DNA from 3 places in the Synechococcus sp. Minos11 genome. Region 3 is predicted to be linked to each of the others. Evidence: predicted binding sites of a transcription regulator. Region 3 holds the regulator's gene; each other region holds the start of a gene.
What was found. The regulator NtcA, encoded in region 3, controls nitrogen genes in cyanobacteria. The targets are predictions, from matches to a motif close to GTANCNNNNGNTAC.

Region 1: the regulator NtcA is predicted to act here: its motif matches at 5,814-5,827, upstream of SynMINOS11_RS12530 (anthranilate phosphoribosyltransferase family protein).
Region 2: the regulator NtcA is predicted to act here: its motif matches at 3,413-3,426, upstream of SynMINOS11_RS10005 (DUF4278 domain-containing protein).

Annotation. Positions count from the first base shown of each region.
Region 1 is NZ_CP047953.1:2,225,105-2,234,997, forward strand. It holds gene cobA (uroporphyrinogen-III C-methyltransferase) at 1-678, opposite strand, end outside; gene SynMINOS11_RS12500 (hypothetical protein) at 675-1,301, opposite strand; gene SynMINOS11_RS12505 (ferredoxin--nitrite reductase) at 1,704-3,251, shown strand; gene SynMINOS11_RS12510 (ferredoxin--nitrite reductase) at 3,333-3,467, shown strand; gene SynMINOS11_RS12515 (formate/nitrite transporter family protein) at 3,525-4,406, shown strand; gene SynMINOS11_RS12520 (hypothetical protein) at 4,410-5,153, shown strand; gene cynS (cyanase) at 5,203-5,685, opposite strand; gene SynMINOS11_RS12530 (anthranilate phosphoribosyltransferase family protein) at 5,880-6,941, shown strand; gene SynMINOS11_RS12535 (hypothetical protein) at 6,932-7,135, opposite strand; gene SynMINOS11_RS12540 (nitrate reductase associated protein) at 7,377-7,832, shown strand; gene SynMINOS11_RS12545 (molybdopterin oxidoreductase family protein) at 7,813-9,893, opposite strand, start outside.
Region 2 is NZ_CP047953.1:1,768,778-1,778,670, reverse strand. It holds gene SynMINOS11_RS10045 (GDSL-type esterase/lipase family protein) at 54-719, shown strand; gene SynMINOS11_RS10040 (hypothetical protein) at 757-924, shown strand; gene SynMINOS11_RS10035 (hypothetical protein) at 928-1,452, opposite strand; gene SynMINOS11_RS10030 (hypothetical protein) at 1,546-1,845, shown strand; gene SynMINOS11_RS10025 (hypothetical protein) at 1,880-2,044, opposite strand; gene SynMINOS11_RS10020 (hypothetical protein) at 2,223-2,396, shown strand; gene SynMINOS11_RS10015 (hypothetical protein) at 2,599-2,778, shown strand; gene SynMINOS11_RS10010 (hypothetical protein) at 2,816-3,325, opposite strand; gene SynMINOS11_RS10005 (DUF4278 domain-containing protein) at 3,509-3,610, shown strand; gene SynMINOS11_RS10000 (hypothetical protein) at 3,738-3,881, shown strand; gene SynMINOS11_RS09995 (hypothetical protein) at 3,885-4,055, shown strand; gene SynMINOS11_RS13010 (hypothetical protein) at 4,085-4,216, opposite strand; gene SynMINOS11_RS09990 (hypothetical protein) at 4,242-4,424, opposite strand; gene SynMINOS11_RS09985 (NAD-dependent succinate-semialdehyde dehydrogenase) at 4,560-5,942, shown strand; gene SynMINOS11_RS09980 (hypothetical protein) at 6,101-6,424, opposite strand; gene SynMINOS11_RS13005 (hypothetical protein) at 6,446-6,580, shown strand; gene SynMINOS11_RS09975 (hypothetical protein) at 6,872-7,183, shown strand; gene SynMINOS11_RS09970 (hypothetical protein) at 7,200-7,448, opposite strand; gene SynMINOS11_RS09965 (hypothetical protein) at 7,524-7,700, opposite strand; gene SynMINOS11_RS09960 (hypothetical protein) at 7,951-8,127, shown strand; gene SynMINOS11_RS09955 (chlorophyll a/b-binding protein) at 8,203-8,400, shown strand; gene SynMINOS11_RS13000 (hypothetical protein) at 8,400-8,522, shown strand; gene SynMINOS11_RS12995 (hypothetical protein) at 8,593-8,718, opposite strand.
Region 3 is NZ_CP047953.1:2,081,534-2,091,426, forward strand. It holds gene SynMINOS11_RS11765 (alpha-mannosidase) at 1-1,617, shown strand, start outside; gene psbN (photosystem II reaction center protein PsbN) at 1,605-1,745, opposite strand; gene psbH (photosystem II reaction center phosphoprotein PsbH) at 1,830-2,030, shown strand; gene SynMINOS11_RS11780 (TatA/E family twin arginine-targeting protein translocase) at 2,036-2,305, shown strand; gene pth (aminoacyl-tRNA hydrolase) at 2,271-2,876, shown strand; gene SynMINOS11_RS11790 (DUF3146 family protein) at 2,879-3,136, shown strand; gene SynMINOS11_RS11795 (polyamine oxidase) at 3,114-3,539, opposite strand; gene SynMINOS11_RS11800 (DUF3084 domain-containing protein) at 3,536-4,660, opposite strand; gene ntcA (global nitrogen regulator NtcA) at 4,723-5,397, opposite strand; gene SynMINOS11_RS11810 (cob(I)yrinic acid a,c-diamide adenosyltransferase) at 5,577-6,119, shown strand; gene dcd (dCTP deaminase) at 6,113-6,706, shown strand; gene thyX (FAD-dependent thymidylate synthase) at 6,710-7,432, opposite strand; gene cobD (threonine-phosphate decarboxylase CobD) at 7,458-8,549, opposite strand; gene SynMINOS11_RS11830 (pentapeptide repeat-containing protein) at 8,606-9,382, shown strand; gene SynMINOS11_RS11835 (hypothetical protein) at 9,330-9,893, opposite strand, start outside.

The DNA.
Region 1 (9,893 bases), 140 kb from region 3:
CTCATCGGCGGCATCAGCGAGATCCTCCAGCGTGGCAATCAGATGCTTTTGGCCATTCACGCTGCCCTGCTGAATGATGGCGGCAGGCGTGGTTCCTGCCAGTCCGCCGGCCTGCAACTCCTCGCAGATGCGAGCCAAGTTGTGCAGGCCCATGTAGATGACGAGGCCATCACTGCAAGCGGCCAACGCGCGCCAATCCACCGCTGGCCGGCCTTTATCAATTTCTTCGTGGCCAGTGACAAAGGTCACCGATGAACCGGCACGGCGATGGGTCACCGGAATCCCGACATAGGCCGGCGCCGCAATGCCGGAGGTGACCCCGGGAACCACCTCAACAGGCACACCGCGCTTGGCCAAATAAGCGGCTTCCTCACCACCACGACCAAACAGAAAAGGATCGCCCCCTTTCAACCGCACCACACAACGGCAACGCCCTGCCAACTGCAGCAACAACGCATTGGTGCTGGGTTGCGGCACGGAATGGTGGCCGCGCCGTTTGCCGACCGGATGAATCTCGCAGCCCTCAGGAACCAACTCCAGTAACTCCATCGGCACCAAGGAGTCATGCACCAAGGCATCACAACGTTGCAGCAGACGATGGGCCCGCAACGTCAACAATTCAGGGTCTCCAGGACCTGCTCCCACCAAATAAACAATGCCGGGCGTGTCAGTGGTCATGGCAAGTCCAACAACAGCTCGAAGAGAAATTGTCGCGTGGCAGGTTGCTCTAGCAGAGCCAGACCACCCTCCTGCTGAGCACTGAGGTGGGCTGTCATGCGATTGGGGGCCAAAGCAAGCGGCAACACCCGATCAAGCTCTGCATCACAGGTGTCAGCACTCCGCAAAGGAAGGCCAAGCTCCTGGCTAAGAACGTGCAGATAGCGGTCAGCAATCCCCGGACGAAGGGGGTGATGAACAACCACCTGACGTTCAGCTTCGCATCCCAACTGGCGCAAATGCTGCAGCCAGGGCTGCCAAGCCCCCAAAAAAGGCAAGGCCATCACATGATGGCCAAGACCGCGCAATCGCTGGCGAATTGCCGGAACATCAACGCGCACGTGGCTTCCCGGCGTTAACAACAACGGCACCAACAAAAGCTTCTGACGCGGCGGTAATTCAACGGGTTCAGCTGTTAACGCCTGCACCCACACCGCGGCGCCCCTGGCTTGAGCGAGCTCATCGAGCAGGGATTGCAGCACAGCAGGAACAGCCCCTCCGCCATGGCCATGCACGACCACCAACAGAGGCCAAGGCCCAGCCGCAGCCTGGCCCTGTAACAACGGCCACCACTGAAGGGCCACCTCAGCTGATGAACTCCTGGTTCGCTGCGCCATCCCATCACGATGCCATCGCCACGAGCGCTGCCACGGTCACGACGCTCCAGCCGCGTCAGAACGACTGAACGACGGACTAGCTACTCCCGTCCCCCAGAGCGACGCCGTGAGCGTCGAGCTCATCACGGTGATTGGCAGAGCGAACTTGATGCCGATTTCGCGGCCATGTCCAAGGTGTGGCAAATGCTGCGCCATGGAGCTGTGCGCATGCTGGGAGAAATCGGCCGTCAATACTGAACGAAGTTTCGTAGCAACGGTTACTTCCTCCAGCGGGCTCAATCCATTAAGTAGTCACAACATCAAGCCGTGCCTTTCATTCTGAAGCGGCCTGAGAGTTGAACTCCAACACTCACATTTCGCTTCAGAACTATGGTGGCAACACCGGCAAAGCCCCTGCCGAGTTGGCTTGAGGGCAAAAAACTCAACAAGATCGAGCAAAACAAAGCCAACAAAGATGGCTTGCTCGTTGGTAGTGAAATCGAAGAATTCGCCCGTGTTGGCTGGGAGAACGTCGATGAAACCGATCTTCAGTTGCGGCTGAAGTGGTACGGCATGTTCTGGCGCCCCAAAACCCCGGGGCTATTCATGTTGCGCCTGAGGGTTCCCAATGGGGTCCTCAATGCAGAGCAGTTGCGCGCCATCGGCAGCATCGTTGCCCGTTACGGCGATAGCGGCAGTGCCGACATCACCACCCGCCAGAACATCCAATTGCGTGGTGTGCTGCTGGAAGACCTGCCCGACATCCTCGAGCGCTTGAAGGCTGTTGGCCTCAACACCATCCAATCGGCCTTCGATAACCCGCGGAACGTCACTGGCAACCCGATTGCTGGCATCGACCCTGAGGAAATTGTCGATACGCGCCCTTACACCCTGGAGTTGCAGAACTTCCTAACCAGCAACGGCGAAGGCAACCCTGAGTTCTCGAATCTGCCGCGCAAGTGGAACACGGCCGTTGCCGGCTCCCGCGACAACTTTCTGCTGCACAACGACATCGTCTTCCACCCGGTGGAACGCGATGGCGTGATGGGTTTTGGCGTCTGGATCGGGGGGATTCTTTCCTCACAGATGAACGCCTATGCCATCCCCCTCAATGCCTGGGTGAAGCCCGATGAAATCTGCCGGATGACGGCAGCGGTCCTGACTCTCTGGCGCGATAACGGTGAACGGGACAAGCGCCCCAAAGGCCGGTTCCGTTTGTACCTGGATTCCGTTGGCCTGGAAACATTCCGCGAGCTTGTCGCCGAGCGTTTTGGCCCACTCACTCCCGACCCGGGCTCAGTGTTTGATGCAACACCGCGCTCCCACTACGGGATCCATCAGCAGAAACAGGCCGAGCTCAACTACGCCGGGCTGCATGTTCCTGTCGGCCGCCTCAAGGCCGAAGACTTCCAAGATCTCGCCAGCCTCTCGGAGGGTTACGGCAGCGGTGATGTGCGCCTCACCGAGGATCAAAACGTGATCATCACCGGCATTCCCAGCGGCCAGCTCGAGAGTTTCAAGAGCGACCCACTGCTGCAGAAATTCCCGCTCGAGCCCAGCCACCTGGCGGCAGGCACCGTGAGCTGCACCGGCAACACCTATTGCAGCTTTGCGCTGACCAACACCAAAGACCAAGCCCTGGCAGCAGCGGCTGAGCTGGATCAAGAGCTGCACCTGCCAGAGGAGATCAAGATCCACTGGACTGGCTGCCCCAACACCTGCGGCCAGGCCTACATGGGAGCCATTGGCCTGACTGGCACCAAAACCCGTGGTGAATCAGGGATGGTTGAGGGCTACGACATCACCATCGGCGGCTCCCAAGGGGCCAACCCGCAAGTTGGTGAATTGCATCGCAAAGGTGTGCCCGCCACAGAAGTGCGTGCAGCACTGAAAGAAATTCTGATTGAACAATTCGGAGCCAAACCCAAGGCTGCTTGATCAGGTCGAAATCAGTGGCGGCGCTGATCTTTTGAAGCCCCGCTGAGTTTTGATCACCCGCCCACCTCAACGTCACTCACCATGGCTCAAAAAGCTGATTTCTTCAGTCGTTTGGTCAACTGGTTCAGCACCAGTGGCAAAGACAAACCCGCCATCAACAAACCGGAAGGAGGCAACGACGCCTTCTCCAAGCTCATGAACAGCATCAGCGGCTGAGACCAGAGCCACGACTAACCATCTGACTTCAACACCATGAGCGTTACAGCCTCACAAATGGACTACGTCCTACCCAATGAGCTCGTCGACGGCATGATTGCCGCCGGCGGTAAAAAAGCCACCGTTAGTGTCAAGAACCTGCTGCTCCGCGGCTTCTATTCCGGAGCCATTCTTGGCCTGGCCGTGATCTTGGCCCTGACCGTTGGAATTCAGAGCAAGATGCCGTTCCTCGGCTCCGTGCTCTTCCCCTTTGGCTTCGTCAGCATCGTGCTGTTCGGCATGGAGCTGGTCACCGGCAACTTCGCGCTGCTGCCCATGGCCACCTGGGCCGGCAAGAGCACCTGGAGCGCCACCTTCCGCAACTGGAGTTGGGTGTGGATCGGCAACTTCATCGGCACCCTGGTGGTGGCGATCATCATGGCCATCAGCCTCACCAGTGGCGGCACGATTGACCCTGCCGCTGATGGCGGCATGTGGCAAAAAGTGGCCCAAAAAATCATCAGCCTCAACATCCTCAACGTTGAGAAGAAGTACGAAGCCCTCGGCAGCCTCGGATTTTTCCTCGCGTTCCTGCGCGGTCTTGTAGCCAACTGGTTGGTCTGCCTCGGCGTGACCCTGGCCCTGGTGAGCAAAAGCGTTCCCGGCAAACTGCTGGCCTGCTGGCTGCCCATCACCGCGTTCCAAACGATGGGCATGGAGCACATCGTTGTGAATCAGTTCCTGCACACCGCTGGTCCGATCCTTGGCTCTGGGGTTCCTTTCACCAAGGTGATTTTCTGGAACTTCCTGCCTGTCACCCTCGGCAACATTGTGGGCGGCATGGTGTTCATCGGGATGCTCTTCTACAGCACCCACCGCACCAAGCTGGACAACGTTCTGCCTCGTGAAAAAGACGAGAAGCTCGAGCGCGAGCTGGCTGCTGAACTCGGCGCCCGCTGATCGATGCTGACTGTTGTCGCCCCTGCTGAGCTGTTGACGCCTGACCAGGAACTGGAACTGTCCAAGCGTCTCGCTCAGTGGAGGCGCCAACCACTCAGCCCTGCAGAACTTGCAGAACTGCTGCCCAAGGTTTCCGACCCTGCCCTTGCACTCGCCATCGGCGAGCGCTTGGGCATGGCAGGGCCTCAAGCTTTTGAGCTGATCGGGCCCCTCTGCCAACAACTGGGACTCCAATCAGCGCTGATTCGAGCCCTCAGCATTTGCCATCACCCCGACGCCAAACAGCAGCTGCTGCAATGGCTTCCGCAAGCGGGTGAGTTCGAGCCGGAGGTGCTGCGAGCCCTGGGGTGTTGGGGCAATGGGATTGATCTATCAATCATCACCAACGCCTTAAACGCACCAAGCCAGCAGCACCGCTTAGCTGGAATCGAATTGCTGACATTTCGCTGCCGCAGGATCTCCACCGAGCAACTGCTGAGCTTGTGCGAACCCCTGCTCGACGATCTGCGAGCCGAGGTTGTGATCGCCACCTTGCGGCTGCTGCAACGACGCGATGAACCCGAAATCCTCCAGCGGATCGCCGCCTGCGCCACGGTGGATGCCCTGCCAGGCGTTGCTGAGATGGCGATCCAAGCCCTGGGCTGCATTCAAAGTGAATCAAGCCGCCAGTTGCTGGAGCAATTGACCCAGGACTTACAACAAACGCGCCTCAAAGAGTCCTTGCAACGCCAACTGAAGGCCCAATAAAAAAGCGGCCATTATTTGGCCGCTTACTTTGCTATCTACGCTGAGATAGTTACCACTTTTTGTAAGGCAAGAACTTGCCGCACATGGTGACCTTGACACGATCACCAGCAGGGTCTTCCACCTTGTCGATGTTGAGGGTGAAATCAATGGCGCTCATGATGCCATCACCAAACTTTTCTTGGATCACATCTTTCATCGGCATACCATAGACCTGCATGATCTCGTAGAAGCGATAGATGAGCGGGTCCGTTGGGATCACAGGCTCCAGCGAGCCTTTGGTGGGATAGCTCTGCAGCGCCTCGGTGATCGCCGGATCAAGATTCAAGGCTTCAGCCAGCTGCTGAGCTTCAGCAGCTGAGGCTGTGGATTGGCCATAAAACAGAGAGGCAACCCACACCTCATCACGGCCCAGCAGAGAACCAAGCTCAGTGAATGTGAGACCTTTCGCCTTTTTGGCAGCCAAGAGTGTGGCCGTGACGGTATCAGCTGATGGCGCCGCCAGGCTTGGCGTCAGCGAAGGGGTCAAAGTCATGACTGAAAGGGCAAATTAGAGGTTCTAAAAGAAAAAGCGTTCTGAAAAGTTGCCGCTTTTCAGTCATGAATCTGAGGCAAATTAATCATCCCAACAGCAACGCTTGCTACCCGGCAAAGAAGCCATTGGTATCCGTTGATACTCAACAGGCCCCCTCGGCTCTTCAGGATCGCCGCAGCGCCGAGGGAGCAGTCATGGCCGCACAGCCAAGCTCGCCGGCCAGTGGGCGGGAAACGTTTAAGACCTACCTGCGCAAAGTTGGCAGCGGTGAGCACACCAGCAAAGGACTTAGCCGCGAAGAAGCTCGCCACGCGCTTGAACTGATCCTTGATGAGGAGGCCACACCAGCCCAAATCGGCGCCTTTTTAATCGCCCACCGCATCCGCCGGCCTGAGCCCCAAGAGCTCACCGGCATGCTCGATGTTTATCGGCAGCGCGGTCCCAAGCTCAGCACCACCACCAAGGCGATCAGCTTTGGCATGCCATTTGATGGCCGCAGCCGCACCGCACCGATCTATCCCCTCACGGCTCTTCTCTTAGCGGCGGCAGGCCTTCCTGTTGTGCTGCAAGGTGCTGGGCGTATGCCTGTGAAATATGGCGTCAGCAGCGCTGAACTCTTCAGCTCCCTGGAAGTGAACTGGACAGGCCGCAACTTAGAAACGCTCCAGCAGTGCCTAGATGCCACCAACCTGGCCCTGGTGCATCAACCCGACCACTTTCCAGCTGCTGAAAGCCTGATTCCTTACCGAGAGGATCTCGGCAAACGGCCACCTGTTGCCAGCCTCGAGCTGCTGTGGACCGCCCACCAGGGCGAGCATCTGCTGGTGAGCGGCTTTGTTCACCCCCCAACCGAAGCCAGGGCCTGGGAGGCACTCAAGCTCGCCGATGAGCCCGACGTAATGACTGTGAAGGGCTTGGAGGGCAGCACGGATCTACCGATCAGCAGAGCCTGCGTCACCGCCCGCTGCAGCAACAACCAGCAGGAGCGCCAAATCCTTCACCCCCGTGACCATGGCTGTTACGGCCATGACCAGCTCTGGGAAGGGCTCGATGTCTGGAGCGATCAGGCCAGAGCAGCTCTGGGCGGGCAGGGCGAGCTAGCCACCGCCTTGCTCTGGAACGCCGGCACTTATCTGTGGCAGGCGGGCTGTGAAGACAGCCTGGAGCAAGGGCTTGAGCACGCCAGAGAACTGCTGAACTCAGGCCAAGCCCTCAATCACTTGGGCGCCGTGCAGGCTGCCTTGGCTCAGGGCTGAGCCAGCGGCTGCCAAAGGCTGGCGGCATGGGCGGTCACCGGAGCCACCACCTGGGATGGCGAAACAGCCACTGGATCAGCCGTTCTCACCAGTTGAACTGCCAAAGAACCAACGACAAAGGCTCCAAGAAAGCCAGCGGCGATGGTGATGGGATGACGGCCTGAACCGACCGTCGCTGCACTTTGTACTGCCATCAAAATTAAATCTTGATGACTTCACTATGAAAAAAGCTCTTCAGTTCACCCAAGAGTCGGTATAAATCGACACAAAAGCGGGCTCCGCCTGAACCATGTGTTGATCAACAGCAAACCAACCGTGGGAAGCTCCAAGAAGTAGACCCATGGCAATTGCCAGACGCATGATTAATGCTTCAAAGAGAAGCTAAAACTGTCAGGAAACGGAACATCAATAAGCCACAACCGACACCAAATTGCGATGAATCAAGCCAGCCACTGTTTTGCCTTTGAGCACGATTTCATCGGTAGCTGGCGCTGCATCCCTCTCTGTGTTCGCCGCAAACTCGATCTCATCGGCCTCAAGCTGAAGTTGAACCACTGGTTGGCGCTGAGTCAGGAACAACGCCAACAACTTGTGGATTGGCCTGATGAGCACCAGCAGCTCAATGCACTGCGTGATCATCTGCGTGATTGCACCAGCTCAATGGCTGATGGGATGGCCAAAAACCTGCCTCCAGCTTGCAGTGAGCCGTGGCAACAGCCCAATCGCATTCCTGCTGAGTTGATCGATGCTGCTCAAAAGCAGGGAGTTGAGCTCGATGCCAACGCCTGGTCAAAGCTCGATGAACTGGAACGCTTTGCCCTCTGCAAGCTGGCCCGACCAGGCCACGATCACCACAACCTGCCGGCCGCCTTCAGCGAGGTGCTGGGCTAAACAAGCGACGTAAGGCTTGCAAGCGATGGCTCGTCTGCTCCTGCGGACGAATCACCGAAACCGCCGGAGCCACCACCACGGCTGTGGCCTTGAGCTCTGGCTGCTTGGAAATCGGACAGGCCTCACCGTGCATCAAGGCATTGGCTTCACAGGCATGCTCCTGGGTGAATCCCCAGTGCATCGGCAAAAACACCGAACCCGAGCGAATGCGGTCGGTGATGGTGATGCGAGCTGTGAGCGTGCCGCGGCGTGAGGTGATCGCCGCAATGCCATCGGCCTCAAGGGAAAAACGCTTGGCATCGTCGGGATGCACCTCAAGGCGAGGTTCGGCATGCATCGACTGAATGCGCTCGACCTTGGCCGTTCGCGTCATGGTGTGCCAATGGCCCAAATAGCGGCCGACCGTGAGCACCAAGGGGTAAGCCTCACAGGGTGGTTCGGCCAAACCCAATGGCTGCTCAGCCATGAAACGGGCCCGCCGCGATGGCGTGGCAAAGCGGTGATCGCTGTACAGCCGCTTGGATTCTGTGGTGGGTTCACTGCCACTGGGGAACGGCCACTGCTGGGGTCCGTGCTCAGATAGCAACTCATGGCTGAGGCCAGAGACATCGCATAAACGGCCAGCACTCAGAGCCGCAAATTCGGCATACACCTCAGCAGCGGAGTCGTAGCTGAACTGCTGCTCAAAGCCGAGCCGGCGACCGAGCTCAGCGAACACTTGCCAATCGGCGCGGCTCTCGCCATGGGGTTGGCGGAAGGCCGGGCAATAGGTGATGCGCCGCTCTGAATTGGTCATCGCTCCGGCTTTCTCGCTCCATTGCGCCGCTGGCAACAGCAAGTGGGCGTAGTGGGAGGTTTCGGTATCGGCGTAGGCGTCACTGACCACCACCAAAGGGCAGTTGCGCAGCGCTGCCTTAAGCCGGTCCAACTCCGGCATGCTCACCAAGGGGTTGGTGGCCGCCACCCACCAAAGATCAAGCTCACCACGCTCCATCGCCTCCACCTGCTCGCCAGCAGCCAAGCCAGGTTGAGCCGCAATCGATCCAAGCTGAAAGCCCCAGGCCCGCTCAACCTCAGCGCGGTGGTCGGCATTGCCCACCAGCCGATAACCGGGCAGCAGATGGGCCAAGCCGCCGGCTTCGCGGCCACCCATGGCGTTGGGTTGGCCGGTCAAGGAAAACGGTCCAGCTCCGGCATGGCCGATCTGACCGGTGAGCAGATGCAGGTTGATTAAACCGCCAACGACTGCCGTGCCCTCACGGCGCTGGTTGACGCCCATCGACCACAAACTCAGAACCGCTGGCTTGCGGCACCACAACCGGGCCACCGCCCTGAGTTGCTTTTCAGTGATGCCGCAGGCCTCAGCAACCCGCCGCGGTGTCCAGGACTCCACCGCCTGAGAGAACGCTGCAAAGCCCTCGGTGGCCTCATCAATGAAGTCGGCATTGAAGCCAGCATCTTTGAGGATCAAGCGCGCCAATCCGTGCAGCAACATCAGGTCTGTCCCTGGTGCAATCGCCAAGTGATGGTCGGCGATCTTGGCTGTTTCCGTCGCCCTTGGATCCACCACCACAATCGTGAGGCCCTTGGGATCTTTCTTTTTGCGCTTCAACAAACGCTGAAACAACACTGGATGGCATTCCGCGGTGTTGGTGCCAATCAGAAAGGCCACCGAACAGTGATCGAGATCCTCGTAACAACACGGCGGGCCATCAGAACCAAGGCTGCGGGTGTAACCAGCCACCGCTGAACTCATGCACAAGCGCGAGTTGGCATCGAAATTGTTGGAACCAATGGCGCCTTTGAAAAGCTTCTGCGCCAGGTAATAGTCCTCGGTGTGGAACTGGCCGGAGCCATACATCGCAATCGCCCCAGGACCTTTGCTCGCCAGGGTGCTGCGGATGCGTCCCGCCAAGAGATCAAACGCGTTGTCCCAGGTGATGGGCTCGAACGGGTCCTCCATTGAGGAGCGATACAGGGGCTGACTGAGTCGTCCACCCGCCAAGGTCTCGCCAACCGTGGCCCCTTTGATGCAGACCTGGCCCTGACTTGAGGGATGGG
Region 2 (9,893 bases), 310 kb from region 3:
CCAGTTGGATGAATTCGGCTCCGTAACATCAGCCCTCGCGCGAGCTGGTGCTGATGGAGGTTCCCCCCAAGCTGATTGCACTTGGTGATAGCGGTGTTTTCGGCTGGGGTGATCTTGAGGCTGGTGGATGGGCAGAGCGGTTGCGCTGCCATTGGATGCCCAGGCCCCAAGCCCCGGTGGTTTACAACCTGGGCGTTCGCGGCGATGGGCTGGAGCGGGTGGCCGCCAGACTCCAGCAGGAGTTCAACGTGCGTGGAGAACTAAGGCGTCAGCAGCCTCAAGGGATGTTGTTGGGCGTTGGCCTCAATGATTGCGCCCGGGTGGGTCGCTGCGATGGCCGCTTGCAATTGGAGCCTGAGGCTTTCCTGTTTGGTTGGGAGCAGTTGCTCAGCCAAGCGGTGCAACTGGCCCCGGTGTTTGTGTTGGGACTAACGCCTGTGAATGAAGAGGCCATGCCCTATGCCGGCTGCCTTTGGTATGGCAATGGCGATGTGGCGCGAGCGAATCGCTTGATCGAAGAGGCCTGCCTTGAGAAGGACGTGCCGTTTTTGCGCTTGTGGGATGGCGATGCCGTTGGAGCGCAATGGCTTGCCCGCCTCAGTCCCGATGGTTTGCATTGCAATAGTGACGGCCACCGTTGGATTTTTGAGCGGCTGCGTAGTTGGCCCGAGCTCTTGCAGTGGGCTGGCTTGCCACCAGAGGGTGCCTGCAAGCTCTAACCCAGAGCTATGACAGGCGTCTTGGCCCTTGTCTGTGATGAATCCCTTTTTGTTGCTGCTCTACACCGTGATTTTTTGCGTGGTGTATGGAGCTGCCTATGGCGCTGCACTCACAGGCAAAATCGCTTGCATCAACCGCAACTCGGCAATCACCGCCCTGGTCTTTGCTGTGGTGCTCTGGCTGCTGAATAAGCCCTTTGGCTGACGCTCATAAAAACGACGCCACAAATTGCGAGCGCAGCAATGTCTCGCCAGCGGAGCGGTTCACAGAGCTTTGTCGAAACAGCTCAGCGACCGCTCCAAAGCTGGGCTCCCTTGGTGTTGATGGGGCGCTGCAGTACTGAATTCCGATCAAGCGGAGCACCGTTCCGCAGCCCATCCCGTCTTGCTGCAAATAGGGCTTTTGCAGCATGGCCAGCCGCACTAGCTCGCCGCTTTGGGCTGCCATCTCGTCACCCATCACCGGCTGACAGTCGCTATCGAGCCTGTGGGGGGCGGTTGCATCACTCCATTGCAGTGCAATCGCATGGCACTGCTCATCGTGGGGGGTCCAAGGGGTAGGCAAGCACTGCCCGCCGCGTTGCGTAACGCTCTCCAGCACATGCTGCAGCTGCTCATCGCGATCGTGCTGCAGTTCGTCGATCACGTGGTTTGGAACTAGGGCGATCAGGCTCTGTCCATGGCTTTCTAGTAGGGGAACCGGATCTGGGGTTAGGAACACTTTGGTGGTCATCAATCCGTTATCCAGCCCTGGTCAGGCCTCCATGCTGGCTGATTGGCCCACAACAACTGGCTTCTTTAGTCTGAAGTGATCTGAGAGTGCCCCATGCCTTTGCTCTGGGAAAACCTGGCGCGCCAACTCGACAGCGTGCGTGCAGCAGACACCACAACAACTGCTGTCACTGATGGCACTGGTGGAGTGTCACGCCAACAGCGTTTGCAGGCAGCTTTGGCTGCCATCCAGGACAAGGGCAATCCCTTGATGGTGGAGTCCCTCAAGGCTGCTCTTGAGGGCAGGGAACCTCGGATGGAATTGCCTGAACTCCCTCAAAGCCTGCAGTCAGATCTCAGTGGCCCGGAGGCTTACCTTCGCTCGATTCCTAAGCAGTTCCAGCCCAAGCAATAACCCCTGCTTTGAACCGAGCTTTGGCAGCGCTTGCTTACTCAACGTCCATCTCAGAGGCATCGAGCACCTGCCAGTCCCCATCACCTTCTTGCTCGCAAAACTCAGCGGCATCTGCCTCGCTGCTGAAGGTGGCGACTTCCCGGTAGATGCCCTCGCTGTCTGTTGGCGCCATCACCAACCAGCGCTCGTCGTGATTCATAAATCAAAAGAGGCTGATGTCATCAAGCATGCTTGATTATGAAAAGTTTAAGTGAGGCGCCTTAAGGAGATTGGGCTTGGCTTAATGATTTCAATGCGAGACGTCCCGGCTAGCCCGGGGCTTTTTTTGTCTTTTTGGCATTCTGCGGCGCCATGATGTTGGCGCTTTCTTGCCCGCCATGGTTGATCCCAAAGAGGAGCAATTGTCGAAGTTGAAGATGGTCCTGGCGCTTGCTGAGAAAAACGGGAATCAGTTGTTTATCGACAACATCAAGCGCGATATCGAGGCCCTGGAGAGCGGCCAGGAGTCTCCGATCATCGCTGAATACTTGACCGACGAGGAGCGCCGCTGAGCGGCGGCGGATCAATTGCTTGATGCCGCATCGCCTAATGCCTGGGCGAGTCAGCAAGAGGCGATGGGCCGGTGATTCCGCTGTTGAGATTTGGTTTCGATATCCATGGGCGTTGGGTGATCAGGCCTTGCTGTTGTGTTTTCGCCTGAACTCCCTCGTTAGGGGCTGGCCTCGTACAACCTCAGCTCCGGCGTTTCCTCTCATGTCCGATCTGCAGTACCGCACTTGCCAGCACAGCGGTGAAAAGGCTTTTGGAGGGCAGTCCCGTCTGCTGACCTATCGCGGCAACACCTACCGGACTCGGGTGTTCCAAGCGCAGCAGTCGGTCAATGGAGGCAGCTCCAACGTGGTTGAGCTCTTTGAGGACCGGCGCGCCGCTTGAGCTGCAGCTGCTGCCGAATCGCTTTGCCCCTGCTTTGTTAGGGGTTTTTTGCTGCGCTCCATAGCGCCAAGCCGCCGCCCCGCCCCCTGGCGACAAGCCATTGGTCCTGTTGAGCGGCAATCAAGGCAAAAAACGGAGTTCGCTTGGGTTTGGGTGCTGGAAGTGGTCGTTGCAGCAGGGTTGTTCCGCCAAGTTCCAGGGTGAGCGTCTCGAAGCGAAAGCACAGCAAGGGCCGTTTGCCCTGCAGCCAGCCAGGTCCGTTGAAGCGCAGCTTCAGGGGGCCCAGGCTGACGGCGTTGCAGATGTTGAAATCACTGGGTTGATCCTCATGGGCGCCGCTGATCGAGAGGCGGGCGTTCAGCCATCGCAGCACTTTGGTTTGGCTTTGGCTCTCGTGGGACTCTCCTTTGCTCCAAAGCCGTTGGGGTGACCATTCCCCTAATAGCGCTGTGGTTGGGATCCCCGATCCTTGGCTGCGGGCCTGAGCTTCCTGCTTGAGGAGGCCAGTGAGCGTGAACGACTCGATGTCGCCAGCGTCGTTGGACATGGTGATGTTTCGGCGATTGTGGCCAATTTTTACGTTGTGTATCGCACTGAACGACAGAGGGATGTTCCAAGCCGATAAAAAGTGTGTGTAGCAACCGCTACAGCACGTTCACCTCGCTCCGGTGAGGCGCAGTTCGATCCAGGCCATGGAACGGGGACCTGGACTGACTCAGAGGAACCTCCCATGACCCTGACCTATCGCGGCCAGCAGTACATCCAATCGAAAGCTGCTGTTGATCAGCAAAAGCCTGCCCTGACCTACCGCGGCGTGTCTTACGCCAAGTGATTAGGCCTTAAGGCTGAACCACCATGGCCCCCGCTTCGGCGGGGGCTTTTTTGTTGCTGTGTCGCTGGCTGGTCGTGGAGCACGGCAATTCGCGTTAACCTTAATCAATCATTAATCAACAAATTCTTTGAATCTGGAGAAGCAGCAGCGAAAGCTGGTCATGCTCAAAGAGCGGGCAGAGCTCTGTCTGAGCCGCGATCAGGCCCAGACGATCATCCGCAAAGCGGAGAAGGCGCAGCGCAAAATTGAGCGGGCGCAAACTGCAATCTGAGCGATGAACCCTGACTTGGCTGACGCGTTGCAGGCTTTGGTGGCCGTCGCGATTGAAAGCACCGTTGGGCTTGAAGATCACACCCAATCAGCTGCTGTAGCTGATGCCATGCGGGCCTGCACGGCTCAATTGCTGAGCGTGTCTGAGCAATTCCAAGACAGCGACTTGGATTAACGACCACCAGCGCAAAGCTGGGCTTGCACTTACTTGGGTCGTTTGGTGATGTCGCCGAAATCATCGTCGTTGGGTTGCAGAAACTGCCACACCACAGGAACAGTGAACAGCACGGTTAAACCGATCGTGGCCCAGATGGCCACTGTGTAGTCACCATTCATGGTCAGAGCTCCAGTCGCTCAGACCTTAACCCTTGCTACCGGCCAATTCGCTTTGTAGTTCACGGCGAATCGTCCGCAGGGATTGCAGCTTGCGGCTGGCTGTCTCCCAGAGCCGGCGATGTCCGTCGTCAAAGAGGCCATCCACCAGACTCTGATGCTCGGCGATGGCGACGTCTACTTGATTCAAGGCAATCTGCAGTTCGCTCATCTGCCTGTGCTTGTCGATAACCACGAGTCAGCCACAGCTTGATGTCGAGTGCAAGGGAGGCATCGGTAACTAGGCGATGCGCATCACTGATCCTGTTTGCCAGGATGGCCTAACACGGGGTCGCGCAAACTCTCCATGACCTTCCGTGAAGCGTTAGTTGCGATCAATCCGGCAACTGGATTGACCATCGACCACTACCCGGTTCTAGATCTCGACGAGATCGATACGAGCGTTCTTGGGTGTCATCGGGCCCATAAAGCTTGGGAGATTGTTGGATTCCAGCAGAGGGCTGAACTTCTTCAGCGCTTGGCAGGCCGGCTTGAGGATCAGCGTGATGACCTCGCACGATTAATTACTGGGGAAATGGGTAAACCCCTGGCTGAGGCAGGAGCTGAGATCGATAAATGTGCCTGGGTATGCCGCTATTTCGCTGAATCAGGTGAGGCTTTCTTGCGGGCCGATGAGATTCAACTGGATGGATCAATCGCCTCAGTTGTTTCAAGGCCTTTGGGCGTCATTTTGGCGATCATGCCTTGGAATTTTCCGTTTTGGCAGGTGTTCCGAGCCTTAGCTCCAGCCTTAATGGTGGGAAATGGGATGCTTCTTAAAGGCGCTTCCAATGTGCCTGGCTGTAGCCGAGCGATTGCCCAACTTCTCGCAGCACTCGACGTTCCTGCTGGCCTGCTCACAAATTTGCCGATCCACGCCTCTGAGATTGAGAGGGTGATTGCGAATCCATTGGTACGTGGTGTGACCCTGACTGGGAGTGAAGCCGCCGGCCGCGCGGTTGCGGCAATGGCTGGCACTCATCTCAAAAAATGCGTTCTCGAATTGGGTGGTCAAGACCCTTACATCGTCCTGGCTGATGCTGACATTGCCCTGGCAGCGCAAAAGTGCGTGCAAAGCCGGATGCTTTGCTCTGGCCAAGTTTGTATTGCCGCTAAACGGTTGATCGTTGTTGATGCGGTTTACGACGCGTTCAGGGGTGAGGTTCTCAAGCTGCTCGAGACCTATCCCTTGGCTAATCCCTCAGAGCAAGCTTGCCGTCTTGGCCCATTGGCGCGACAAGATCTTCGCGACCAGGTGCATGCCCAGGTTGTCGCCAGCATCGCTGCTGGTTGTCGCTTGCTCCGTGGTGGAGCGATTCCAGATCAGCCAGGTTGGTGGTATCCGGCAACCGTGTTGGAAGGAGTTGTGCCTGGCACTCCAGCTTTTGATGATGAGGTGTTTGGCCCGGTTGTGAGTTTGATTCGTGCCAGCGACGAAGAGCACGCCTTAGAGCTGGCTGCTGAGAGTCGCTTTGGCTTGGGGGCTGCAATCTTCACCGCACGGCAAGACCATGCGCAGCATCTGGCTGCTGAGCGCATCGAATCTGGTTCAATCGCAATCAATGATTTTGTTAAGAGTGACCCTCGCGTTCCTTTTGGCGGGATGAAAGACAGCGGCTTTGGTCGTGAACTGGGCCGGCTTGGGATGCAGGAATTTGTGAATCACAAAACTATTGTTTCCCCTGTCTGAAGGGGCACTGATGGATCAGCAAACCTGGGCTGTGGCTCAGAGTTCTGGCACAGCTTGCGAGGGCTCTTTGCAATGGCATCTCATCGCGTCGTTTCCCTCGCAAGCAGAGGCTGAGGCTTATCGCGACGCGTTCTGTCCCGATGATCCGGCCATCGACGTTATGCCGTTGGATCTGCTGAGCTAGAGCGCAAGGCTTTGAGTTCCCAAACAACCCCTCTGGGGTCGTAGCCATCCACCAAAAACTTGCAGAACAAAGGATCGATCACCAAGGGTTCGACACCCTCTTCGCGCCATTCGACCCAATGGTGTTGCCCTTTGCCGTGCTGCCCCATGACGCTCGGGTGATGCAGTTCCCCCGATTCCCTGAACAGGTGCTCACCCCAGGTTTCGTCGTAGGCAACCATCGCTGCCAGGGTGACCCAACTGGCTTCCTCGCAGTCGCTCCAGCTCAGCCCATGGGAGCCAACGGCTTGAAGAGCCATGCCGCTGCGCACTAGATCAAGGTGGCTGAGATCTCTGAGCGCCGTGGTGTCTGGGGTCAAAAACGAGCTGCAACCTTGGCCGTCTTAGCCACGATTGATCGCGGGTTGGAAGAACAGCTCTCCAGCTACCGATCTCTGCCCATGGCGCAGGCTTGAGCACAAGGCTGAAGAGTGCCTAATCCATGAGCAGGCCCAGAGACTCATTCGGAAGGCTGCAAAAGCTCAGCGCACAATCAATGATGCCTTCGCTGAAATGGCAGGGAGGCCCTTCCATCGTTGGCGCTTGATCGGGATGATGCAGTGTCCCCGGACTGCACTAACCCTGTGAGGATCCACCATCCACTGGTGCTCGCTGGCTTGGCCCTGCTGGTTGCTTGCGCGAACCAATCCACAGATTCCGCTCCACCAGTTGCGCCAGAGCCTCCAAAGGCTGACCCTGAAATCTCAATGCCGCTCGAGGATGCCTCTGTTCCGGTGCATCAGGCGGCGATCCAGGCTGGGGCTCTCACCCCGTACAGCGAGGACCAAGCGCCTGAGCTCATCAACCGCTTTTCCACTCGAATTGATGAGGTGGAAGCTTTTCGCCAGCTTGCGGCCAACGCCGCTGCCGCCGATCCGGATTGCCAGGTGATCTCCATGGTGGAAGTGGCCAGCACCAGCACCACAGATGACCTGCGTTTTTGGGTTGAGTGCAGCGACAACAATGGTGATCCGGTTCGCTACAACTTCACTGAGGCTGAGCTCAAGTCTCAGAGTTGAAGACCGCGAGGGCGGATTAGACGTCGGTGTGGATCAGAACTGTGTTGATCAGTTCACAGGCCAACTCTTCGCTTGTGTCCTGCAGGATTTGGCAGGCTTGCAAGACAGCCATTTCCATCTCAGGGCTCATGGTGTCCCCGCGCATGGCAAGAAGAACTTTCTGCTGTTGGAGCTCGGTTGCTTCTTGCTCCAGAATTCTCTGGACGCTGCGGGCGAGCAGCGTTTCGACGGCTTGGCCGACGGGATTGGTGGCGTTGCTTTTCAACGATCTCGTTCGGCTTAAACCATGCTTGCCAAGCTCCGATCTGGCTGTGGCTCCCAGACACAAAACAGCACTTGACTAGGCGACGCGGCAGCCAAGGTTGACCTGCCCTTCATCGATCAAGCGGCCCAGTCGGACGGCTGTCGCGACTTCGGCGCGGCTGAAATTGTCTTGGTGTGCACCCACCCAGGCCATCTCTTGGATGGTGATCACGCCTGTGGAGATCGACTCCAAGAACACTTCGCCAAGAGTCATTAGTTTGTAACGATTCCGTTACATGCTGGCGCGGCCTTGCTCTGGCTGTGGGTTGTTGGTCCTCTGTTTTGGTTTTGGTAAGAGTTAATCCCTAAACCGTGCCCGATCTGACAATAAAGTTCATTTCATGGCCTAAAAATGGACGCATCCCTGGCGGGAAACCGGGGATGCGTCGAGCGCTTGGGGGGCCTGTGGGAGGGCCTTCCTTTTTTTTGTCTGATTCCGGCTGGCGATCGAGCAGGCTGAGCCGATGGATCAGTTGAGTGCGGGCTATTGGCAGCTGGGCTTGTTGGCCCTTGTGTTTGCTGGACTCCAGCTTTGGTGGATTGGCAGCACCTTGCGCCGCAACCGCCAGCGCGACTTGGCCAGGCCCATGAGCGAGAGGGAGTTCAAGCGCTCGTTGGAGCGGATTTTTAAAGACTCCTGAGTCACACGCTGCTCAGCCAAGCTGCTTAGCGCTTTGTCACACATGCGTTAACATTTCTTCATCTGCACAATTCAGATGACCTCATCCGCTTCTACTGATAGCTGGTATCAAGATGCTGCTGCTGCCCAAATCAAGTCAGAGCGACTTGAGAAGGCTGAGCTGCTCAATGGCCGCGCGGCCATGCTCGGTTTTGTCATCGGTGTGCTGACGGAAGCCATTACGGGGCACGGCATCGTCAGCCAGATCACCCTTGGCGCCTTCGGCTGCAACTGATGACCGACTACACCTTGGCCATCTATGGCCTAATTGCCGTCACTGTCGTTATCACTGCTGCTGTCGTCTTCGTCTTGCGTCAGCCTTCGGATCTTCCAGCTTTCAAAAAGCAGCGCGACTGAGCCAATGGCCTTCAGGCCGCGCTTTGCCCCCGCCTAGGCGGGGGCTTTGTTTTGTTTGCTTTTATCCCTCTCAGTGGTGGCCAGCAATGATCGTGGCGGCCGGTTCGGCGCTCCAGTCGGGCCTCGCTTTGCAGTAGGCATTCGGTGCCCAGCTGTTGCAGCGGCGGTTGTAATGGGCCTTCGGCGCCAGCACCATTTTTCTGGTTTGGCAGCTGGCTAGCGTTCCCTGCCAGAGCTCAAAGCCTGCGCAGTAAAGGCAGCGCTTCCATGGTTGTTCGGCTGGTAGCTCAGGCATGAGGAAGCCTTGGTCCCAGGCTTTGTCTGGCATCACTAAGGATAGTAGTTCTGTACTATTTTTAGCTGGCGCTGCTCGTTTTGGCTGTCTGATCAATCGAGCACAAATTCATTGCGCAGAGCCCTGGCATCTTGAATTCTCTGGTCTGCCGCCAAGGTCCTCAAGCGAGTGTCCAGCCAGCGCCTTAGGCGCGTTGACCACATGGATTGGTTCAAAAGATCGTCCGACGGCTCAGGCTCGCCGAAAGGGATCGTCATCGAGCCGTAGCGGTCGTTAACGATAGAAAATTCTGCCGCCAGCGTTGCGTGAGTTAGCGCTGCTGGCCGGCGTTTAGCCCTTGGGCGACAAGTCGAAAGGCGAATGCAGCGGCGATGGAGACAACAGCGGCCACGGCGGCAGAAACAACGATGAACATCGGCGTGTCTCGGATGCCTACAGCGTGGCTCAGGTGCCGCAAGCAGCGCATCCCTTGCAATGCGCAATCCAATCGAAATGAATCCCCTGGATTGGGGGCATGGTCTTCAAGAGGTGCTGCGTGGTTGAGCCCCTAGCGGTCATGAGGCTGGCCAAATCCAAGCTTTTCAGCACGCCAATCTTGATGAAGCACGCCAAAGTTCCATGAACCACCATTGCGGCTCGATGGCTCTCTTTGGGATGTCGAGTAGAAAATCCTTGGCGCCCACCTCTAGGCCCAAGGAGCGACAGAGCCCATGCTCGGAACTCTGTCACCCATTGCTAGCTCCTGGTATGGCTTTGCCGTGAGCAAAAAGCCAGTTTTTATCAAGGGAAGCTTTGGCTTCGTTGGCGGTTAATCAAGGAGTGAGCCGCTTTTTTATTGGCTGCCAGGTGATGTGATGGTTGCCTCTCGTCTGAGCTTCCAAAGCCTTTTCGGGTCCGGCTCGGGTTGGTCGAGCCGGGTGATCCTGTTCTTCCTTGCTGCTAATCGACCGCCAACAAGCACGGGTGTGATCATGAGGTGATGCAGAGATGCGTTACAAAAGTCCGGTGGGGAGCACTCCAGTAGTCAGGATTGTCTATAGAAACTTTCTTCGTGATGACTCAATCTTCAACTTGGA
Region 3 (9,893 bases):
CAGCTGCAGCTGTGGCAAGAGCAGCCCCTCAGCGCACCAACTGAATTTGGAACCGTGCGCAGCTATCTGAACGAACTCGAAGCGCACCAGGGGCAGCTGCCGCTGTGGCGCGACGAGCTCTATTTGGAGCTGCATCGCGGGTGCGCCACCAGCCGCCCAGACCAAAAGCGCCACAACCGCACTTTGGAGCGGTTGCTGCTGGAGGCCGATCTGGCGCAAGCCCTCAGCGGCCAGCTGCCCAGCGGGCAAGAGCAATGGCGCACGCTGCTGTTCCAGCAGTTTCACGACATCCTCCCGGGCACCTCCGTGCCCGAGGTGTTTGAACAAGCCGAGCCGCAGTGGCGCCAAGCGCGCAGGCTCAGCCGCCAGCGGCGCGATCAGGCACTAGCGGCCTTGCTCCCCTTGAAATCCCAACAGCAACAGCAGTGGTGGGTGGCCAACCTGCTGCCAACGATTCAAGGGTCGGCCGTGGTGCGCCTACCCAGCCCGCCGGACGGTCAGACCTGGTGTGACCACGCGGGCGCTGTACCAGTCCAACCGGCCCGCAGCGGTGGATGCTGGCTGCAGATCCAGAGCTCTGAAGATGTTGGTGCCCAGCGCCTGGTGCTGGGCTCAGCCGCCGAGACATCAGCCAAGGCCCAAGGTGAGGTGAGCCTCGATCGCGATGACAACGGCGAGCTTTGGCTCAGCAACGGTCACCTCCAAGCCAAGCTCGGCCCCAAGGGGGTGGAGCAACTGCAGCAACGCCGCGGCGACGGCTGGGGAGAGCCGCTGCTAGCTGAAGCGATGGCCCTGCATCGCTACGGCGATCGCGGTGAGTTCTGGGATGCCTGGGACATCGCCAGTGACTACACAGGCCATGCGTTGCCGATGCGCTGGGAGGCCGAAGAGGAGCAGCTGGAGTCGGGGCCTCTGTGCACGCAGCTGCGCTGGCGCGGCCACTGCGGGCAGAGCCCGCTGCAACTCTCGGTGCGCCTACAAGCGGGTAGTCCCTGGCTTGAGCTGATCATCACGGCGCAATGGCGCCAGCTGCATGAGCTGCTGCGCTGCGAATGGGCGCTGAACCAACCAGGGCACTTTTGGTCTGCAGACACACCCGGTGGCGTCCAAGAGCGCAGCAGCAGACCCCGAACCCCAAGAGAGCAGGCCCGCTGGGAAGCCACCGCCATCAGCTGGCTGTGGGGCGGCACCAACCAAGCCGGCCTGGCCGTGCTGCTCGATGGGCCGCAAGGCGTCAGCGGCAACAACAACGGGCTGGGCGTGTCGTTACTACGAGGGCCCACTTGGCCCGATCCCAGCGCCGATCAGGGCTGGCATCGCTTGCGGATGGCTCTAATGCCAACCACAGGCAGCTGGCATCACGCTGCCGTTGCCGCGCAAGCGCGCCGCTTCCGCCAACCGCTTTGGCGCCATCCAGCCGCTGCGGGGCCAGCGGAACGCCGCTCTTGGCTGGCTTGGCCTAACCCGCATCAGCACTGGCTCGGCTTTGACACTGCCGCCGATGGCGGCTTGCAGTGGCAAACCCAAAACCTCAGCCCCTGCCGCAGCCAGTGGCCAGCAGCCTCCGGTCCTTGGCAAATCAAACACTGGCCCTGGGGGATGGCTCAGTCGTCGTGATCATCAAACGGATCATCCAGCTGGCGCGATGGCGGCCCAAAGGCGGTGTAGATGCCAAAGCCGGTTAAACCCAGCAGAGCTGTCAGCACCGCAATCGACACAGAAAGGGCTGGCGAGGTGCTTTCCATCAAGACTCCCAACAGGGGCCGCCGTCACAGCGGTCAGGGCCATTAGAGTAACGGCCCAAATCTTTGCAGGAGAGATTGCACCCCATGGCCCAACGCACCCGCCTGGGAGACCTGCTGCGTCCTCTGAATTCTGAGTACGGCAAGGTCGTGCCTGGCTGGGGAACCACCCCTGTGATGGGCATCTTCATGGCCCTGTTCCTGGTCTTTCTGCTTGTGATCCTGCAGCTCTACAACCGTTCGCTGCTGCTGGATGGCATCACCGTCAACTGGAACGGCCTCGGCTGAAGCCAATGAACGTTTTTGGGGTTGGTCTTCCAGAGATGGCGGTGATCGCCGTCATCGGTTTGCTGGTGTTCGGCCCCAAAAAACTTCCTGAATTGGGACGCAGCCTTGGCAAAACCTTGAAGGGTTTTCAGGCCGCCTCCTCTGAATTTGAGCAGGAGTTCCGCAAGGCCGTTGATTCGGTCGAACTCCCCGCAGGTCAAACTGACGCCACTTCCAGCCAGGACGCCACCACGCCTGCCGATGACGCCACTGATGCTGCTGGTCGGCCTGGGTAATCCCGGATCCAAATACGACGGCACGCGACACAACGTGGGCTTCATGGCGCTCGATCGTCTCGCCGCCGCAGGGAGCGGCAGCTTTCGTGCCAACACCAAATTGCATGGCGATCTTGCTGATATCGGCCGAGGCGACCGCCGCCTGCGGCTACTCAAACCTCAGACCTATATGAACGACAGCGGCCGGGCGATCCGGGCCAGCCTGGATTGGTTTGGTTGGACGCCCGAGCAACTGCTGGTGATCGTTGATGACATGGATCTTCCCCTCGGCCGGCTGCGGCTGAGGCTCAACGGTGGAGCCGGAGGGCACAACGGCCTGCGGAGCACGATTGCCCACCTAGGGGGCGAGGCCTTTGCCCGCCTGCGGATTGGCATCGGCGCTCCCGGCACCAGCAGCGAAGAGCGCAAGGAAGGCACGGTGGGGCACGTGCTTGGCAACTTCCACCCTGCGGAACGTCCCTTGTTGGATGAGGTGCTGCAGGAGGTTGAGCACGGCATCGGCCTGATTCAACGCCAAGGCTTTGAGCGCGCTGGCAACCGGATCAACAGCTTTCGGCCAGACGCCGCCTGACCATGGCACGCCTGCCCAGCACCACAGCCCACTTGCGGGTTCTGCAGCAGAGCTTCAGCGAGCAGATGGTGGAAGGAGAAGTGGCCGCTGGTGGTTTTCGCTGGGAATTTCGCTGGCACTTCGACCGCGGCGAACTGGTGGTGGAGCCATCACTGGGGCGAGCGCTGATTCAAGACGCCCTGCTCAGGTTTTTGGTCAAAAGCGACTACGCGCTGGAAGCCGGCGGTGATTACTGCTTCACGGTGCGGGCAGCCTTTTAAAGCGCGCCCCCAGGTGGGCCTCGAGCAACACCATGGCCGCCAAATCATCCACGGGCCTGGGCGGCAACCGCAGGCCGCGGGGCAGTAGCCGCTGCCAGCCCCGGGCAGGCAACAACTGCCAATAACGCTCACGCGCCGCCAAGGTGCTGCCCGCCTCCGGCTGCAACACCACCGGCACAGCCGGCTCAAGCTCAGCCAAGGCCTGCTGCCATGGGCCACTGGCGGTGCCATCGCCGAGCACCACACCTTGCAAGGGGGCTTGGTGTTGCCAGTGCTGCAACCAATCCCAGGCCTCCCTAGGGGAACAGATCAACAGATCAACCAGCTCAGCTCCACTGGCATCGGTGCGCACCAAGCCACACTTCTGACGTCCAGGATCCAGCGCTGCCCAGCCGCCGCTCATGGAGGAGCCAAACCCTTGGCGCGCACTGTTACGGCAATGGGATCGAGGCTGTCGCTATCGCGCGCAGCCACCACCTCCAAGCGCACCGGTTGATTGCCTTCGCGCTCCACCAACTGGGCGGCCAAAGCGTTGAGGGCGTCTTGATCCACCTGCAGCCGTGGGTTCAGCGCACCATTGCGCTGGCTTTCATTGCGGGCCGCAGCCAAGAGCAGATTGAGCCGCGCAAACACTTGTTTTTGAGAGCTTTGCTCAGGGTCCAAGCTGAGGCTGGCCAGCACTTGACCGGCTTCCAGCACCTGCCGGCTGCGGCGCACATCAGCAAAAGCCAGCACCTGCTTCTCACCACGCAGCACATTGCCAGCCGAGTGAATGCTGATCACCCAGGGGCCACCGCTGCGCAAGGCCTTCTCCACCTTGATCACCTCACTGCGGGGGATCAACAGCAGTTGCTGCTCAGGCTTTTGGCCAGGGAGAACCCGCTGATAAGCCTGCACATTGGCCTGACGCAAGACATCTTCAGTGGCTTGGCGCGCCAACTCAGGCTTGGGGATCGCCACCTTGGCCATGGTGAGCGGCTGCCCGGTGCTGAGCACCACATCACCGCTGCGCAAATCCAAAACGTTGCGCTCCAGCTGGCGCAATTCCTGCTGGCTGCGGCGGGTGCGTTGCTGCAACTGGCGCAGCTCCTCATCGCGGGCCGCCACGTCTTGGCCCAGCCGGTCGCGCTCAGCCTCTAGCTCCTGGCGCTGCTTTTTTAAAGGAGCCAGCTGTTGCTCGGCCGCAGCCCGATCCGAGCGCGCCTGGGCCAGTTCCGCTTGATTTTGATCGAGCTGTTTGAGGCTCAGCTGCAGCGACTTGCGTGATGAACGCAAACGCGTTTCCAGCTCATCAAGCTGAAAAAGACCCACGCGCAGACGTTCACTAACGGCCACCATCAACCCGAGGGTGAGGGCACTAATCAAGCTGCCTGTGAGCACCGTGATCACCACAGCCGTGCGGCGTGGCCTCATCTGAAACAAGCTCAGCCGCGCTTTCCCGATGCGGCTACCAAGGCGGTCGCCAAGAGTCGACAGCACTCCTCCGAGCACCAGAACGGCCAGGATCAGCAGCCAGCCGCTCACAGCGCCAGAAGAACAGTGGGGTCAGTATCGCCGAGGCCTGAGGCGAGCGTTTCAAGCAACGGTCAGCTGAACCGTTTGGCCAACGCAATGGGGTCAAACACGGTGATGCGCTTGCGCTCAATTTCCAGCAAACCAGCGGAGCGCAAATCACCCAGCAAACGGGTGATCGTGACCCGCGTGGAGCCAATCGCTTCAGCGATCGCCTGATGCGAGAGCTTCAAATCAATGGTGATGCCCTGACTGGAAGGCACGCCAAAGTCGCGGCAAAGCACCAGCAAAAAACTCACCAAGCGCGATGACATGTCGCGGTGGGTGAGCGTTTCGATCATGGTTTCGGTCTGCAGGATTCGCGAGGACAGACCCTGCAAGAGCAGCAGACCAACCCGCGCGTCCTGCTCAATGGCCCGGCGCACGGAGCTGGCCGGAGCGCTGAGCATCTCAACGCGCGTGAAGGCAACCGAGTGATAAAAGCGATCAGACTTTTGGCCGGTTAAAAGCGACAGAACGCCAAAAATGCTGTTCTCCCGCAACAGCGCCACGGTGATCTCTTCACCAGATTCGTAGACGCGGGACAGGCGCACAGCCCCGCGGCGCAGCAGATACATGCGCTCGGCGGGATCGCCTGGGAAAAAGATTGTCTTGCCGCGTTCAACCGACTCAGCAGCACTGCCAGCAAGCGAGCGCATCACCTCTTGCAAGGTGGGCTGGGGGTTGGGCGCTGGCGAAACGCTGACCATGAAGCGCGTACCGGTTCAAGGAAGGTAAAGAGCCGGCTTGACAGTGCTTGTAGCAATGAACACCGTCCGGCCTGGTCGCGATCAGCTGTAGTACAGACATTCACACTACTGGTGGTGCCAGACACTTGATTCGTGATTTTTCGCCGCTACATTCAGGAGCACCCCGCTTTAGACGGCCCATGCTCAGCCGCGTTGCTGAACGCCACCACAGGCCGTCCACAGCACCCTTGCGGCTGGTGGTTCGCGAGCCCGAAGGCCTGCTGCAGGTCCACACCGCCAGCTTTCGCGGCAGTTTTGCCAGCGTGTTCAGCGAAGCCCTGCGCTCCGCGGGCCTCGGCAGCCGCGTGCTGATCTGCCAATTCCTGCGCGGCGGCGTTGATCAAGGCCCCCATCAACCGGTGCAGATGTGTGGGCGCCTCACTTGGCTGCGCCCTGCTGTGACGAGCTGCCTGCAGGCCGACCACAGCGCAGACGACAAGCAAGCCGTGCAGGAGCTGTGGCAAGAAACCCAGCGTCAAATCCTGGAAGAAGCGCCCGATCTTGTGGTTCTTGATGAGCTCGGGCTCGCGTTGGACTACGGCTTACTGGATGCCAATGCTGTGATCAGCACCCTGCAGACCCGTCCGGGGCGAATGGATGTGATCCTGACCGGACCTGCCGTGCCGGAGCCTGTAATGGCAATGGCCGATCAAGTCACCGAACTGCGCCGCGACCGATGCTGAAGAACGATCGCTGGATCAACGAACAAGCTGAGCATGGGCTCCTGGAACCCTTCCAGCCCACCTTGGTGCGCCATCTCGATCCTGAGAACCGCAGCAGCGCAGTGCTCAGCTTTGGTTGCTCGTCCTATGGCTACGACCTGCGCCTATCGCCCCAGGAATTTCTGATCTTCCGCCATGTGCCTGGCACGGTGATGAACCCCAAGCGGTTTAACCCCGCCAACCTTGAGCCCGCTCCCATGCAGAGTGACGAGGACGGCAGCTACTTCATCCTCCCGGCCCATTCCTATGGGCTCGGTGTTGCCTTGGAAAAGATGAAGGTGCCCGAGAACATCACCGTGATTTGCCTGGGCAAGAGCACCTATGCCCGCCTCGGCATCATTGTGAACACCACCCCAGCTGAAGCCGGCTGGGAAGGGCATCTCACCTTGGAGTTCAGCAACAGCTCAGGTGCTGACTGCCGCATCTATGCCAACGAGGGCATCTGCCAGCTGCTGTTCTTTGAAGGTGATCCCTGCGACACCACCTACAAAGACCGCTCCGGCAAATACCAGCACCAACCCGAACGCGTCACCTTGGCTCGGATCTGATTCTCAGGGCGCCAAGCGCGCCTTGTGAAGACGACTTTTCTCATACCAAGCGGCGATCTCAGGGGCCCACTGCACCATGTGGGGCCACATCAGATCGCACATCTGGCGAATCTCTTCTTGGGCGTCGAGCTTGGCGCGTAGATCCATGAAATGCAGGAACGCCCTGAGCGTGAAGCTCACCACAAAATGCTGGCGATAATCGAACGGCAAGATGCCGCGGGCATGCTCTTCGGCAAAGCCCGCTTCCAGCATTTCGGCATACCGCTCCGCTGAGCGGCGGCAGTGCTCGAGGTCTTTACCCCGTTCCTCCTTGGTGTATTGGTACTTCTTGCCCTGGCGATCGCTGTAGCTGCCAACGGGGCGCAGGTAGAACACCTCTTCAAGATCCAGCTCACCTTTGGCGGCACGGCAGATCCGATCGCCGGTGTAGCGCATCGATTGCACATCAAAGCTGACGCCGACCCGGTGGGTGCGGGCCTGTTGCATCACCGAATGGGGGAACCAACCCACGTTCAAAACGATCTGCGCATGCTCCAGCGGTCCGTAATGGCCGCGCTCGCCAGAGAGCAGGCGCTTGACGCAAACCTCACCAGCCCTTGCCTCATCAGGCCACTGGGCTTGATCGGCCACCACATAGCCCTCGGAATAGTCCTGGTGCATCGCCGCGTAAATGCAGCGCTGAGGATTCGGAGTGGCAGCGATTAAATCAACCCGGAAGCGGTCCATGCCATGGCACGTTCTGGCAGGGACCTTAAGCGCGATCGGTCGCTTGCACCTGATCAAGAGCGCGCAGCAATCGCCGGTTCCGGCGCCGGTCCAGCAGGGCCAGACGCCACCAACGCTCATCGAGGCCAATAAAGCTGCGGCAATCGCGCACCAAGATGCGGTGCTGCTGCTCAAGCCTTTGGCGCCAGTTCTCCAACGCGTGGCCGCGCTGCACCAACAGGAAATTGCAACTGCTGGGGCTCACCTGCCAACCACGCCGCACCAATTGATCAACCAACCAGGGCCGTTCTGTCGCGACCCAGGCCTGCACCTTTTTGGTCCAAGCGGCATCGGCCATCAACCGTTCACCGGCGGCGGCGGCCAAGCCATTGACGGGCCAAGGATCGCGCCACTGGCTCCAGCGCTGCAGACGCTGGGGCTCAGCAATGGCGTAGCCCAGGCGCAGCCCAGCGATTCCAAACAGCTTGGTGAGGCTGCGAATCACCACCAGGCGAGGGTGCTGGCTAGCCAGCTGCACTAAGGAGTGCTGCTCACCACCAGGCACCAGAGGCAAAAAAGCCTCATCAACGACCAACAGCGGCACGCGCTCCAACAACGCCAGCAACGACTCCTGGCTCCAGAGCTGACCGGTTGGGTTATGGGGATTGGTGAGCCACAGGGGCCCCTGCAAGTGGGCCAACTGCGATCGAAACGCCTCGGGTAGCTCTTGTGGGCCTACTTGTTGATGGGGGAGCTGCAGATGCTCGTGCTGCCAGCGGCCTCCCCAACAACGCAAGGCGCGCTCGTAATCGGCAAATCCAGGAGCCGGCAAATGATTCAGCCCCAAGGCGGCAGCATCTCTGGCAGCCCAGGTGAACAACTCAGCGGCCCCATTGCCGGGGAGCACTGCATCAGCAGGCACCTGATGCCTCAGGGCGATGGCCTGGCGCAAGGCGCTGTAGCTGCGATCGGGATACACCTGCAGAGCCAGGGCCTGGCGCAGGCTGCGCCGAACGGCTGCCGGTGGCGCAAAGGGCACCAACGAGGCGCTGAAATCCAACACCTGCTCTGGGGCGCAGCCCAGGCGCAACGCTGCTTGCTGCAGGTTGCCGCCATGGCGTGGCGGAACTTGTGCCATCGCCCCATGGTGACCCAGCTCTAGGACCGATAAAACGGAGCAGCAACACAACCCCCATGCTGCGGCCCCTGGCCACCCTGTTGCTGCTGGCAACACCCATCGCCGCAGCCGAGCTGCAGGATCTTCAGCAGCTCCTGGAAGACAAGAGCTGCCAAGGCTGCGAGCTCAACAATGCCGATTTGGTGCACGCCGAGCTCAGCGGCGCACAGTTGCAACAGGCCCAACTGCAGGGAGCCAACTTGAGCCGGGCGACGCTGCGCGGAGCCGATCTGCGGAATGCCGATTTGCGCCAGGCGGTGTTGCTGGGAGCCGACCTCAGCCGGGCTGATCTGCGCGGTGCCCAACTCAGCGGCAGTGACCTACGCCAAAGCGATCTGACTGGCGCCAAGTTGGATCCTGGCGCCCTCAGCACGAGCCACTGGCAAGGAGCGCAAGGGGTTCCAACAGGGGCCAATAGCTATGCCGATCTCCACAACAGTGGCGTGGAAGAGGCGCTGAAAGGTCGTCATCCAGAAGCAGAACAGCGCTTTAGTGCCGCCATCGGCCGGCGACCCCAAGCCGCCATCAGCTGGCTCGCCCGCGGCATCTCCCGCGGCGAACAGGGCCGTGAGCTGGAGGCCGCTGCGGATCTGCAGCAGGCCGGCCGTCTCTACCGCCAAGGAGGCAACGACGATCTAGCCGATCAGCTGGACAAGGCGGCCCAGCAGCTGCGCGACAACCCCAAAAAGCCCAATGGCAATGGCTGGGGCAGCGCGATCTTGGGCGGTGCGGCAGGACTGTTTAAGCAGCTGGCTCCTTACGCCCTGAAGTTGATGGGGCCAGGTCTTCTTTAGGGGCGCGGCTGTAAACGCTCAAGTTGAACTTGAGGACAGTGGGCTCGGCCGAATCCTCACCATCTCCAGCCGGGGCCGGGTGCGAGAGATTCAGATCCCTGAGCACCGCTAAGGGCGAAAGACTCTCGATGCGGCGCAAAAAGACCAGCAGTTGTGGGAATGCCCCGGAGGCCATCACCAGCTGCTCGCGTTTGACCAGCGCGCCATCAACGAGCAAAGGATCACTTGGGGGCGCCTCGTTGCCTTTGGTGTTGCTGCGCTTGGAGCTGGGCGCTGGCGGCGGCACCTGAGGCTCATAGCTCTCAAGCGTGACGCCAGCAGCAGCCGCTTCCACCGCCAATTGGGCCAGCAGGGTGTCGAGCTGATCGGTGCCCGCCACGATCTGCAGCAGCTTGCGCTGATCAGCCTCAGCCTGTTGCAGGCCCTGGCGCGAGCGGCCTAGCCGGGCACGGTTGGCTGCCAATGCCTCTCCTTGGCTCTTGAGCAACTGGCGTTGCTGGTCAAGAGCTCC